Regions from separate parts of the Alteromonas sp. Cnat2-8 genome, predicted to be linked through region 1. Evidence: predicted binding sites of a transcription regulator. Region 1 holds the regulator's gene; each other region holds the start of a gene.
The links. Region 1 encodes FNR, which switches genes on or off when oxygen is low (the NO sensors DNR and NnrR bind a similar motif). Its sites were predicted from a motif close to TTGATCTAGATCAA; they were not measured.
Positions count from the first base shown of each region.

Region 2: a site for FNR is predicted at 2,530-2,543, ahead of clpB (ATP-dependent chaperone ClpB). Genes of this name have one in related genera too.
Region 3: a site for FNR is predicted at 1,702-1,715, ahead of MHN00_RS17155 (PRC-barrel domain-containing protein). Genes of this name have one in related genera too.

Region 1 is NZ_JAKREX010000004.1:107,245-111,554, forward strand. Features, by position in the region: gene ttcA (tRNA 2-thiocytidine(32) synthetase TtcA) at 1-267, opposite strand, end outside; gene uspE (universal stress protein UspE) at 416-1,339, opposite strand; gene fnr (fumarate/nitrate reduction transcriptional regulator Fnr) at 1,584-2,321, opposite strand; gene MHN00_RS11415 (sulfite exporter TauE/SafE family protein) at 2,367-3,026, opposite strand; gene ccoS (cbb3-type cytochrome oxidase assembly protein CcoS) at 3,013-3,243, opposite strand; gene MHN00_RS11425 (heavy metal translocating P-type ATPase) at 3,245-4,310, opposite strand, start outside.
Region 2 is NZ_JAKREX010000002.1:829,681-833,990, reverse strand. Features, by position in the region: gene clpB (ATP-dependent chaperone ClpB) at 1-2,336, opposite strand, end outside; gene pgeF (peptidoglycan editing factor PgeF) at 2,586-3,341, opposite strand; gene rluD (23S rRNA pseudouridine(1911/1915/1917) synthase RluD) at 3,358-4,310, opposite strand, start outside.
Region 3 is NZ_JAKREX010000006.1:289,599-293,908, forward strand. Features, by position in the region: gene MHN00_RS17145 (rhodanese-like domain-containing protein) at 1-235, opposite strand, end outside; gene MHN00_RS17150 (metalloregulator ArsR/SmtB family transcription factor) at 420-731, shown strand; gene MHN00_RS17155 (PRC-barrel domain-containing protein) at 828-1,577, opposite strand; gene MHN00_RS17160 (DUF413 domain-containing protein) at 1,770-2,126, opposite strand; gene MHN00_RS17165 (hypothetical protein) at 2,526-2,693, shown strand; gene MHN00_RS17170 (LysR family transcriptional regulator) at 2,820-3,650, shown strand; gene MHN00_RS17175 (DUF2750 domain-containing protein) at 3,723-4,073, shown strand; gene MHN00_RS17180 (DUF2789 domain-containing protein) at 4,198-4,310, shown strand, end outside.

The DNA.
Region 1 (4,310 bases):
CTTTTGGTCAAGATTAACCGCAACGATATCAAAGTGAATAGGCGCAATCTTCTTTAAAAACAATAAAATATCTAGCATGGTGTAGCTGTCTTTACCGCCAGATAAACACACCATTACTTTGTCGTTGTTTTCAATCATACCGAAATCGCCAATGGCTTTACCCACATTGCGGCGAAGTCGTTTCTGAAGTTTGTTGAAGTTGTACTTTTGCTTACTTTGCGCAGCATTTAATGGCGACGCGTCAGCACTGTTTGTGCCTAAACTCATAATTAACTAGCTTGGTTTGTGATAAAGCCACCATTATACATTAAAGCGGCTTTTCGAGACCATGCTTGTGAAGTTAAATTTGTTGGTGACATACCGTGTTGGCCGCTAAGTAACGGCAAACACGTGCTATGTAGTACTAATAAAAAGACTACACCGACAACGGCGACACAAATCCATCTGGCTTAATAGCAAGTACATCGCAATTGAGTTCGTCGATCACGTGTTCTGCAGTGTTACCAATTAGGGCCGCTGAAATGCCCACACGGCCAACGGTACCAATAACAACCAGCTCTGCATCCAGTGTTTTTGCCACTTGCGGGATAACTTTTTCCGGAAGGCCTTCTCTTACTACACATTTGTTGTCAGGAATACCGTACTTTAACGCGTGACTACGCATTTCTTTTAAATGATGATTTTTTACCGCGTCGTGATAGGTATCGGGGTCGAACTCAGGTACTTCTATGGCGATATTAAGTGGTGTAGAAGGGTAACTGTTGACCAAATTTACGCTACCTTTCAATAAAGAGGCGTAGTCGTTAGCAATGAGGGTGAGCTTATCGTTAAGTGCGGCGTGCTCATCGTCTTCACTGCCTACGTTTACTGCAGCAATAATCTCTCCTCCTTCTGGCCAGTCGTGCTCTTTAACGAGCAATACTGGGCGAGGGCATTTACGCATTAAATGCCAGTCGGTGGGGGTGAAAATAACAGAAGCAAGATCGTCGTGCTTTTTGGTTGCCTTTACCACTAAATCTATCTGATTGTTTAGGGTGTAGTAAATAATCGACTCATACGCACGATTATTCCATTCTACAACGATATCAGTTTCAGTGAATCCTTGTTCTCTTAAGTGGGTGGCAAGCCATTTTGCATGCTCCTTTGTAACTGCATCGCGCATTGACTCGCGCTCATCCGGGCTAAGCATGGTCGTCATATCATAAGATAAGTCGTATACCACCATCATTGCGGTAACTGAAGCGCCTGTTTTTGAAGCGAGTTCATAAGCTCGGCTTAGTGCAGGTTGGTTATCGCGCTCGGCATCTACCACGGCCAGAATTCGTTTACACTCAATCATAACGTCCCCCTAACTACGAAACTTAGTAGCGGCTGTCGAAATCGAAGCTTTCTAATACTAACTATAAACGACATTGGGAAAAACGTAAGTTGTTTTAGATCAAGAATTTTACGAGGCGACCATGAGTGAACCTACCTAATTGAATATGGAGCAACCGGCGTGGCGCTGAAAGGGTAGATAGGTGGCTAACACAGGTTACAAAAAAGCGCGCTTAGTGCGCGCCTTATTTAACACTTAAAAAGGACTAACCGCAGACAACGCTAGGGCCGTTAAGCGCCGCTAGTTTGGTGTTTAGCCTATCGAAATCCAAAATAGTAATAAGCTTGCCGTCTACTTTTATGATGTTGTCTTTTTGAAAACGGCTTAACAGACGACTAATCGTTTCAATCGTTAATCCTAAATAGTTTCCAATTTCGTTGCGCGTCATGGTTAAGTGGAATTCTCTATGGGAAAAGCCACGCTCTTCAAAGCGTTGCGACAGGTGTGAGATGAAATACAGTAAGCGCTCTTCTGCAGTTCGCTTGTTTAAAAGCATGATCATGTCGTGATCTTGTTTTATTTCAGCGCTCATGAAGCTCATGATCTGGTGGCGTAGCTTTGGAAATTGCACTGACATTTCGTCGAGGGTCTCGTAGGGAAGCTCACACACCATGGCAGTTTCTAACGCAGAAGTATAGCTTTGGTGTTTGTTCTCTCTTAATGCATCGAAACCGATAATATCACCAGGAAAGTGGAAGCCGGTAATCTGTTCTTCACCTTCGGTATTAGTCACAAATGATTTGAATGAACCGGTTCTCACTGCAAATAGAGAACGGAATTTATCACCAGTTTGAATCAGCGTGTCACCTTTATGAAGCGGCTTCTTGCGTTCAATAATATCGTCAAGAGACTCGATTTCTGTTTTGTTTAACGCCACCGGTAAACACAGGTGACTGAAACTACAGTTTTGACAGTGAATAGAAAATTGGCTTCCTTTGCTCATAATGCACGCTCTCTAAAAGAATACCCGACAATAATACACCCATTTTTAAACGATTGCGCCATGAATAAGATAAGCTGCATATATTGCCATTATTACTGCAATAATTTGTCTAAAATGGTTATGTTGAAAACTTCGAACAATATATTGGCTACCAGCGCTTGCAGCGAGCAAGGTGGGTAATGTACCCAAACCGAAGAAGAACATAATAGCAGCGCCTTCTAGCGCGTTACCCGCCGCGAGAGACCAGGTAAGTGTGGAATACACCAAACCGCAAGGAAGCCAACCCCAAATAAAACCATAAGGCAACGCACTTAAAGGGGTCTTAAATGGCAAAAAGCGTTTTGAAAGCGGCTGGACTTTGGAAAATAGGCCTTTACCCGCATTTTCCAGCACTGTTAAGCCAGTCCACCACTTACCCAAATAACACGCCAGTAGAAGCAACATGATTCCGCTAAGTAGGGAAAGGGCATAGTTGGCAAGAGGTATATAATCTGCTGCAATTTTTCCAAGTGCCCCGGTTATTGCTCCGGCGATGGTGTAGCTCACTATACGTCCCATGTTATAGGCAAGGGTATAGGGTAGTGCTGAAGCGCCTTTAGGCGATACCATCCTTAGCGCAGCGACAATTCCACCGCACATTCCCACACAGTGAACTCCACCGGCTAAGCCGATAAGAAAGGCAGAGAAGTAGTTAATCCCTTCCATGTGGCGCTTGGCTTTTGTCTACTTTACTGTCTTGAAGTTGCTTGCGTTGCTCAGCTAGCTTTTTTTCTTCTGGCGGAAGATCATCGTCAAACAGTATGCTATACCCTTGGCGATCCAAATCTTCAAATTGATTGGTTTTCACCGCCCAAAAGAATATCACGATAGCGACGGCAACAATGATGATGGCGATTGGAATTAATACGTAAATAATACTCATGCTATTTGCTCAAAAGTCGCGTTGAGTTTGTGACCACAATGATACTGCTTAACGACATACCAACAACAGCCATCCACGGTGAAAGTAGGCCTGATACGGCGAAAGGTAAGATCAAAACGTTGTAACCTACCGACCAGCCGATATTTTGCCTTATTTTTTGCTTCACTTGATGCGCAGTTCGAATAAGCTCTGGTACAGAAAGCAGCTGATCTCCAAGCAGTATCACGTCGGCGGCAGTTTTAGCCACGTCTGTGGCATTACCCACTGCAATTGCCACATCAGCGCTGGCAAGAACTGGAGCGTCGTTGATACCGTCACCCATCATCATCACTTTCGCGCCAGATTGCTGCATAGCTTGAACGGCTTCGTACTTTTGCTCAGGTGTTAGGCCACCTTTAGCGGTCGAAATTGGCAATGGTGCGGTAAGCGCATTAACGTTTTGCTGTGTATCACCACTTAAAACGGCGAGGGTATGGCTTGCAGCTAATATATCGAGAGTTTCTTGCGCATCTTCTCTTAGTGAATCCTTTACTTCATACGCCGCCATAATACGCCCCTTAACCGTGAGAAACACGTTAGCTGAAGGGAACGCTTCAATGAGTTTTAGCTGTGATTCGTGAACGCTGAATGCTGCAGATCCCATAGAAAACAACGTGTCATTGATCTCACCGCTGATACCACCTCCTGGCGTAACGGTAAAATTAGTCACTTTGTGTACCGTGTTATCGATGGCGTCAGCACTACCGCTAGAGGCAGAAGTCTCGCTTAGGGCTACACCGTCGCTAAAGGCTTTGGCAATCGGATGTTCAGAGCGTGACTCCAAAGCGCGCGCAATTGATAGCGCACTATTACTATCCACGCCGTCAGCGTACCAGGCATTTGAAATAGTAAATTTGCCTTTTGTGAGCGTGCCGGTTTTGTCTAAAGCGATGGTGTCAATGTCAGTAATTTGTTCTAGCGCATCGGCCCGTTTTAGTAAAATACCTTGTCGGTTTAACTTTGCCATAGCGCAGGTTAACGCTGATGGCGTAGCCAACCCTAGTGCGCAAGGGCAGGTTGCAACCAGC
Region 2 (4,310 bases), on a different contig from region 1:
AGCTGAATTTTAGCAATAGATTTTATTTGCTCCTTCCCTAATGGATGGAATACCACAATATCATCGACGCGGTTGATGAACTCCGGTCTGAAGTGTTGCCCTACAACACTCATTACCGACGCTTTCATATCGTCATACTGACTTTCGTTGTGCTTATCTTGAATGATATCTGAACCTAAGTTGGACGTCATGATCACAACGGTATTTTTAAAATCTACAGTACGTCCTTGTCCGTCAGTCAACCGGCCGTCATCTAGTACTTGAAGCAGAATATTGAATACATCTGGATGTGCCTTTTCAACCTCATCCAACAAAATGACCGAGTATGGTTTGCGACGCACCGCTTCGGTTAAGTAGCCACCTTCCTCGTAGCCAACATAGCCAGGAGGTGCACCCACTAAGCGTGCTACCGAGTGTTTTTCCATAAATTCTGACATATCGATACGCACCATGGCATCTTCAGTATCGAACATAAAGCCTGCCAAGGCTTTGCAGAGCTCAGTTTTGCCCACGCCAGTTGGCCCTAAAAATAAGAATGAGCCAATAGGTCGATTTGGATCCGCAAGCCCAGCACGTGAACGGCGAATTGCGTTTGAAACCGCTTCAACCGCTTCTTCTTGTCCAACAACCCGTTTGTGAAGTACGTCTTCCATACGCAACAGCTTCTCACGCTCACCCTCAAGCATTCGCGCTACAGGTATACCCGTCCATCGCGAAAGCACATCTGCAATTTCAACGTCCGTCACTTTATTTTTGAGTAACGTCGTCTCGCGAGTTTCGTTTTCAGCCGCTTGCTCTAACTTTGCTTCAAGCTCTGGAATACGGCCGTACTGAAGTTCCGACATACGATTTAAATCAGATGCACGTCGCGCTATCTCCAAGTCAAGTTTAGCCTGCTCAAGCTCCCCTTTAATGGTTTGAGTGCCCTGCATGGCGTCTTTCTCATCCAGCCACACTTTCTCAAGCTCTGCGTACTTGGTTTCCGCTTGCTCACGCTCTAACTCAATCATCTCAAGTCGCTTATGGCTCGCATCATCTGTTTCTTTGGCCAGAGCTTGCTCTTCCAATTTTAGCTGGATGATACGACGCTCTAGACGATCCATCTCTTCGGGCTTGGAGTCTATTTGCAATCGAATGCTAGACGCAGCCTCGTCTATAAGATCAATGGCTTTGTCAGGCAATTGGCGGTCGCTAATATAACGATGCGACAAACTTGCCGCTGCAACGATAGCGGGATCAGTAATATCTACCGAGTGATGGAGCTCATAGCGCTCTTTTAAGCCACGCAGAATAGCAATAGTGTCTTCAACGCTCGGTTCTTCAACTAATACTTTTTGGAAACGACGTTCAAGTGCTGCGTCTTTTTCAATGTACTGACGATATTCATCCAGTGTTGTAGCACCAACGCAGTGAAGTTCACCACGGGCTAACGCAGGTTTAAGCATATTACCTGCATCCATCGCTCCATCGCCCTTCCCTGCACCTACCATAGTGTGCAGTTCGTCAACGAATAAGATCACGCGGCCTTCTTCTTTAGCCAGCTCATTAAGCACTGCTTTAAGGCGTTCTTCAAACTCACCGCGATATTTAGCTCCCGCCACTAACGCGCCCATATCAAGGGCAAGAACACGCTTGTTCTTTAAGCCCTCAGGCACTTCGCCATTAATGATGCGCTGAGCCAACCCTTCAACAATAGCCGTTTTACCCACACCCGGCTCACCAATGAGTACTGGGTTGTTTTTGGTTCGACGCTGCAGTACTTGAACAGTTCGGCGAATCTCATCATCTCGACCAATGACCGGGTCGAGCTTGCCTTGTTCTGCTCGCTCGGTTAAATCTGTCGTGTATTTTTCAAGCGCTTGACGTACATCTTCAGCATTAGGATCCGTGACCTTCTGACCACCACGCATGTCGTCTATTGCGCTTTCAATAGCTTCTTTAGTGATATTCAGGCTTTTGAGGATTTCCCCCAAGCGCCCTTTATCTTGTAGCGCCGCTAGAACAAAGATTTCTGAAGTGATGTATTCGTCTTTTCGCTGCTGCGCTATCTTGTCACAAAGATTTAGCAAAATGCCGCTGTCTTTACTTAATTGAACATCTCCCCCAATGCCTTCAATACGAGGTAGGCGCTCAATAGCTTGGCTCAGTGCTGAGCGTAGCGCATTTACATTGATGTTTGCTTGGTCAAGCAAAGGGCGTACTGACCCGCCTTGCTGATTTAGCATGGCAGTCATTAAATGGACAGGTTCAATGTATTGATGATCTCGCCCCAATGCGAGTGATTGAGCATCGGATATTGCGAGCTGAAATTTACTGGTAAATCTATCTAGTCTCATAATCTCAACCTAATTAATGAACAACTATACCTGCGTTAACACGCCGCGATTACGAACATTTTAACTCTCGCTGAGTGGGTAATGATCTATGCGGAATGGTATTCTTTATGTTCTAGTTATGTAGGCTGCTCAATTGCGATTCAAGTATGAGATTAAAAAGTTAGCCAAAAAGATAACAAATAATGTATGAAGTTTGATCTAGCGCAACTGTTTGATCAGACTAAAACTGCCGCCTTTTTTCGAAACAATTTAAAGCAGGCCTATTACGCTAACTATACGCCCAGTCGTGCGCTTGTTTTGATGCGTAGCTCTTCGATGGGAGTAAAAACGCTGTTCGTCAGTGTAAGTGCACAAGTTACTTTGTGTAATATTCTCAACGCCAGCTTGCTGCAATTGCACCTGTGCCACTAGAGGCAGATCTAATAAGTACTTCCCTCTATTAGAGCTATTAGCAATGGCACCGTCTATATGGCGAAACTTACTCGCCAACTGTACATCAACTTCGTAGCAGGGCCCGCTGATTGCAGGACCAACCCAAGCGATGAGTTTTTTTGCATCGCTGCCAAAGTGTGAAACAGCACTTCCGATAATGTTAGTATCGAGACCTTTCCAACCAGCATGTACTGCCGCCACTTCTTGACCGCTTTCATCACACAATAAAATGGGCACGCAGTCTGCGGTCATCACCGCACAAAAATGCGATGTTGAAGAAGAATACGACGCATCAGCGGTGGTATCTGCGCTCGGCAATGACACCACGCGGTTGCTGTGCACTTGCTCCAACCATGTGATCTTTTCACTATGTGGAATTAGGCTTCTATTGGCTTTCACTAGTAGGAGGTCGTCCCCCACGTGGGCGCCAACGTTCAAACCTGCAAAATCACCTATGCTTGTACCTCCCATTCTTGTCGTTGTGTATGCAACAACATTTGCGGGACATGACCACGCTGGAGTAATCAAATCCAGCGTGGATGATATAGGTGAATTTGCAGCTGACAATGTCATAAGTTCGCCTTACTTATTAAAGCATATCTTGTGGATTGTCCGCGGTGTCCTTTTTCACGGCTTTAAGCAAGTCCTGCATATCTTGAGGTAGGGGAGCTTTCCACGTCATCCACTCTTCAGTTTCAGGGTGAAACAGCGAGAGCTGTGCGGCGTGCAACGCCTGACGTTGGAATCCGCGAAGCGCAGCGATAAATTCTTCTGACGCCCCTTTAGGAAGACGAGGACGCCCGCCATAAACTTGGTCGCCAAGCAAAGGATGCTTAATGTGGGCCATGTGTACGCGGATTTGGTGCGTACGGCCAGTTTCAAGCTTCAAACGCAGGTGCGTGTATGCGCGAAATTTTTCGATAACACGAAAATGAGTGACCGCTGGTTTGCCCATTTCACGTACTGCCATATGCGTACGTTTTGTTGCGTGTCTACCAATAGGCGCATCTACAATACCACCAGCGACCATCGTACCTAAGGCAACGGCTTCGTATTCACGACTCATTTCCCGACGTTGAAGTTGGTCAACAAGATGCGTTTGAGCAGGAATTGTTTTTGCTACTACCATTAACCCCGTCGTGTCTTTGTCAAGGCGATGGACAATGCCCGCACGTGGAACTTTGTCTATCTCTGGACAATGATTTAACAAGGCATTTAGCACGGTACCGCTTGGGTTCCCTGCACCTGGATGCACAACCAAATCTGCTGGTTTGTTTATGACTAGGATGTGTTCATCTTCATAAACAATGTTTAACGCGATGTCTTGCGCTTCGCTCGTTACTTGTACATCCATTTCGGCCTGTACAGTAACAAGTTCATCCATTTGCATTTTGTGGCGAGGCACGGTGATTACTTCACCGTTTACAGCAACATTCCCATCTTGGATCCAAGTTTTTAGCTTAGAACGAGAATATTCAGGGAACAAATCAGCCAAAACCTGATCTAACCGTAAACCAAAATGCGCAGCTTCCGTTGAAGCTT
Region 3 (4,310 bases), on a different contig from region 1:
AGTGAATATAAAGTGGCGCTGAAGCATCTTTAAACTGTTCCAGTGCCTTCATTTCGAGCACGCCGCGTGGTATGTGAAGCGCAGAAGGTACGGGCTGATTGGCAACTTCGGCACTCTCCCGTACATCAATCAGTATACCGCTATTGTTTCGGCACTCACTGGCCGCTTGCTCCGCAGATACAGTGCGTAAGTTATCGTCTATGTTTTCTATTCGAGTCTTCATGTCTATAAGCATACTTTTCCTTTTTGCCTAAACTTGATTAAAATAAGTAAAATCTAATATATTGATGTCAGCGTAATAAAACAATGTAAAATACAGGGATTCGTCGCATAAATTGGCAGGTCGGCAAAATGTCTTATACTTTAGTATAGTAAATGGCTAAATTGGTGCCGAAATACTTTACAGATAGAGAGTGCTTATGTCCGAGGATATGGTAATAGGTTCAGATGATATAATGGAACACGCTGCGGAAGCCGAGATCTTCCTAAAGCAATTCGCGAATAAAACACGCCTTATGGTGCTTTGTTCGTTGCTGAAAGAGGAAAAATCGGTAACCGAACTTCTCGAAGTTGTTAGCGTCTCGCAGCCAGTGATTTCTCAGCATCTTGCTTTATTGCGAGAATCAAAGATGGTGGCCACAAGAAGGGAAGGTCAAACTATTTACTACCGCTTAGCAGACGAGCGCGTCAAGCGTTTGATTGCTTTGATGTACGAATTTTTCTGCGAGTAATCTACTTTTTGTATCCTAAGCTACAATGTCCGCCTTCAACAACGGACATTGTAAAGTTCCTAACTAAAAATCGCCAACAGTGACATTCTTCGGTTATTAATTTCCGTTTTTATTCAATTGCTCGCAAAGCATAGGCACATAGCCTTCTTCAGATATTTTTTCACTTTCCACTTCAGGTCTATCAACCAATTCGTCGTGACTTAAATTGACTACTACGCTGTGCGCCGCCCAGTCGATACTTTCAATATCGCTAGGTAGAAGTGCGAGATGTTTGCCACCCGGAAGCCAGTTGTTGGTATCTACCACTAGCATGATTATCTTCCAGCTCTCGGTGTCAATGACGAAGTTACTGATGTGGCCAACGTTATCAGTGGTTGTAGCAACTTCATATCCACCAACTTCGCCCACTGCTCTTAGGTGGTTGGTGCTCTTTTTCGGGTTTTCAGCTTCAGACTCTTCAGCGCGCTGTAATTCGACCAGTTCATTTGGATGTGCGAACTCCCCCCAAGCTCCTGGTCCAATCCAATAGTATCCGTAACCAAAATATTTGAAGAGATTTTCTTCGTATTCACGTGACACAGGCTTATGTTCGTCAATAGAGGGGCTGTTTTTTAATGTATCAACTGTCATATTGATATGAACAGACTCACTATCTTCATCTAACTGTTTAACAGATATAGGTGATATCACCACTTTACGGCTAAGCGGTAGCCAAGTATTGGTATCTGCGACCAAGTAGCGAACAGTGAAGGTTTCGTCATCGAAAAGGATATCGCGGATGCCGCCCACTTTGTCATCTAGGGCATGTATAGAAAAGTGAGTAAGCTGTTTTGAACTAATGATCATCGTTGCGCCTCCTTTGCATGGGCTCGTTTTTCAGAATGAAATGCACAATTCACTGCACATCACTCTGTATTACTACTAAGTGTAGACAGTCCTTAATGTTTCTTCATTTTGTTCTTGTCTGAAGTTGATTGAGATCATTTGTTCAATAACAAAAAAGCTCGCCGGAGCGAGCTTTTTAGTAATGCTGTAGCATTATGCTACATCGAATTCTTCATCAGAGTAGTCTTCATCATAGTCTGATTGGTTACTCGCACTGCTGTGAAGGGTGTAGAAGTGCTTTTTGCCCCTTGCTAATCTGACGTATTTCGCCCAGGCTTTTTCTAGGTTATTGCTAGCTTCAACTTTACCCGTAACGAATTCGACGAAGTGTCTCTCATCATCACTTTCAGGCGACAATTCGCCACTTTCAAGTCCTAGCAGTGTTTTGCCGTAGTGGGTTAGAAGATCGGCTTCAGTAATACTGAAGTCACCTGATTTACGAAAACCGTATGGAAACTTCTGACGGTCAATATAAGGTTTTGCAGATTGTCGAATAGCTAAACTTTTCATGTTGTACCCAACGTAATGTTTTGTTCAGCGCACTTTTAAGATAATTAAAAACGAAGATAAAACAAAAGATTTTTCTCTTATCAATAAAAAATTTTTAACGGTATAAAATCTAACACTAAATTTTAGATTACGTTTGAAAAGTATACAGAAAGTGCGAGGGGATAACCTCAAACGTGAGATGCCTAAGTTTTTGAAATTAAAATAAAATGTAAGCTTTTATTTATTGGCCCTGCAACGGGCGTCGCTATAACACGAGCGTAAATGAGTTGGACGTTAAAAGTCTATGAAAATCACTGATGGGAATAATCAAAAATTCTTGTCGCTACGATGATTAAAATTCGTTTTCTATTTTGTCGCTTAAGATAATAATTGAGGTGTGTTAACAACCCAGAGAAGTCAATGAGTAAAGACTATCGTTACCAGCGTGATGAATGGGACTCGGTAGAAGAGGAAGATTTTCACGCTAAAAAGCCAAATTCCAAACGTCAAAGTACTGTAAAGGAAAAGCAGAAGCGTGACCTGCAACGCCGTGACAAACAGCGTCGCCTGCACCAAGAAGAGTATTAATTCAGCGAGTTGGTGAAATTTTAATAAAGCGTACCGTTTATAGCGGTGCGCTTCTGTGCTTTTGTGTTTACTTGCCGTATTATCTGTGTCAATTTAGACCCACTTTGATTCGGTTGTACAATAAGCATGGATATACGCTTTCTCACCACCTTTATAGAGGTGGCAAAAACTCGTCACTTTGGTAAAGCGGCTGAAAACCTTTACCTTACTCAATCTGCAGTCAGTGCGCGCATAAAGCTACTTGAAGAGTATTTTCATACCACGCTTTTTATTAGGCAACGCAACAGTATACAGCTCACTCAATCTGGTGAGAAACTTCTGCCTTACGCTAGGCAATTATGCGCAACGCTAAACGAAGCAAAACAAGAGCTCCAAATTCAATCCTCTGAATATGTTGTTTGCGGCGCAACACAGCTGGCGAGCGAGCTGTTATTGCCTCAGATGCTCAGTCACCTACACAACTCGTTTCCCGATTGGTCAGTAAAGGCTGAAGTTCTTACGTTAGATACCCTTTCGCGACAATTGCACGAAAGGGTGACAGACTTATCATTCTCCACTGAACCGTTGAAATCTGAAGAAGTAAACAGTGATGTATTGCTAGAGCAGGATTTGGCGCTATATAGAATTGGACAAGCGTCTGAGACTATTGATGCAGCAGATTTTGTGGCTATTGATTGGGGAACTAAGGCAAGAGACTGGTTGCTTACTGCTTACCCTCAACTTCGCGATGCAAAGTTAAGAACCAATTCGTTGAATCTTGCGCTCAACAATTTACAGAGCGAAGGTGGTATTGCCGTATTACCGACCAACGTTGAGAGTCAGTTACCCGGTAGTGTGAAAGTGACCAGAATTGAAACGTTAGAAAACGTATCGTTTAAGGTGTATGTGCACAGCATGAAGCAAGTCAGACGAGTGGGTCTAGCAGAGATAATAGAAAGCGTGTCTAAAGCGTGTTAACCGCTGCCAATAAATTTACCCACGGTGCCTAATTTAAAGGCATGTGAATCGCAGAATTAAAGAGAGAAACTTATGTCACAATTACATCCTTTATTGGAAAAAAACGCATTTCAACGACTAGAAGCAAGCCTTGCAACAATTAAAGCGGAAGAGAAACTCTTCATTCTTAAAGATGAGCACGGCTGCGTAATGCTAACTACTGATGAAGAAGATGGTGTTCCGGTTTGGCCTGATGCTGAGTTAGCACTCTTGTGGGCAACCGAAGACTGGGCACACTGTGAAGCGATGGAATTAAGCACCGAAGAGTTTTTGACTAAGTGGGTGCCGGGCATGACGCAAGATGAATTAATGGTCATTGTATGTCCTGTACCTGCTGAAGAAGGAGAGGTGATTACGCCAGAAGAGTTCGCTGACTACCTATAAGATGTGATCTCAAGGGGAAAACAAAGGGTAATTATCCAGTAAGCAAACGGGGCATAATAAAGTTAGTTGGGTAAAACGTATCTGGCGTTTATTGTGCCCTTAATTAATAACCCAAGGAGGCGTTATGTTTACTGAGCAACCCACAATGAATAGTCTATTCAGCCAACTAGGCTTAGGAAGTTCAGACGAAGAAATTGCTGAATTTTTTGAAACACATCGAGGGCTGAATAAGAGCCA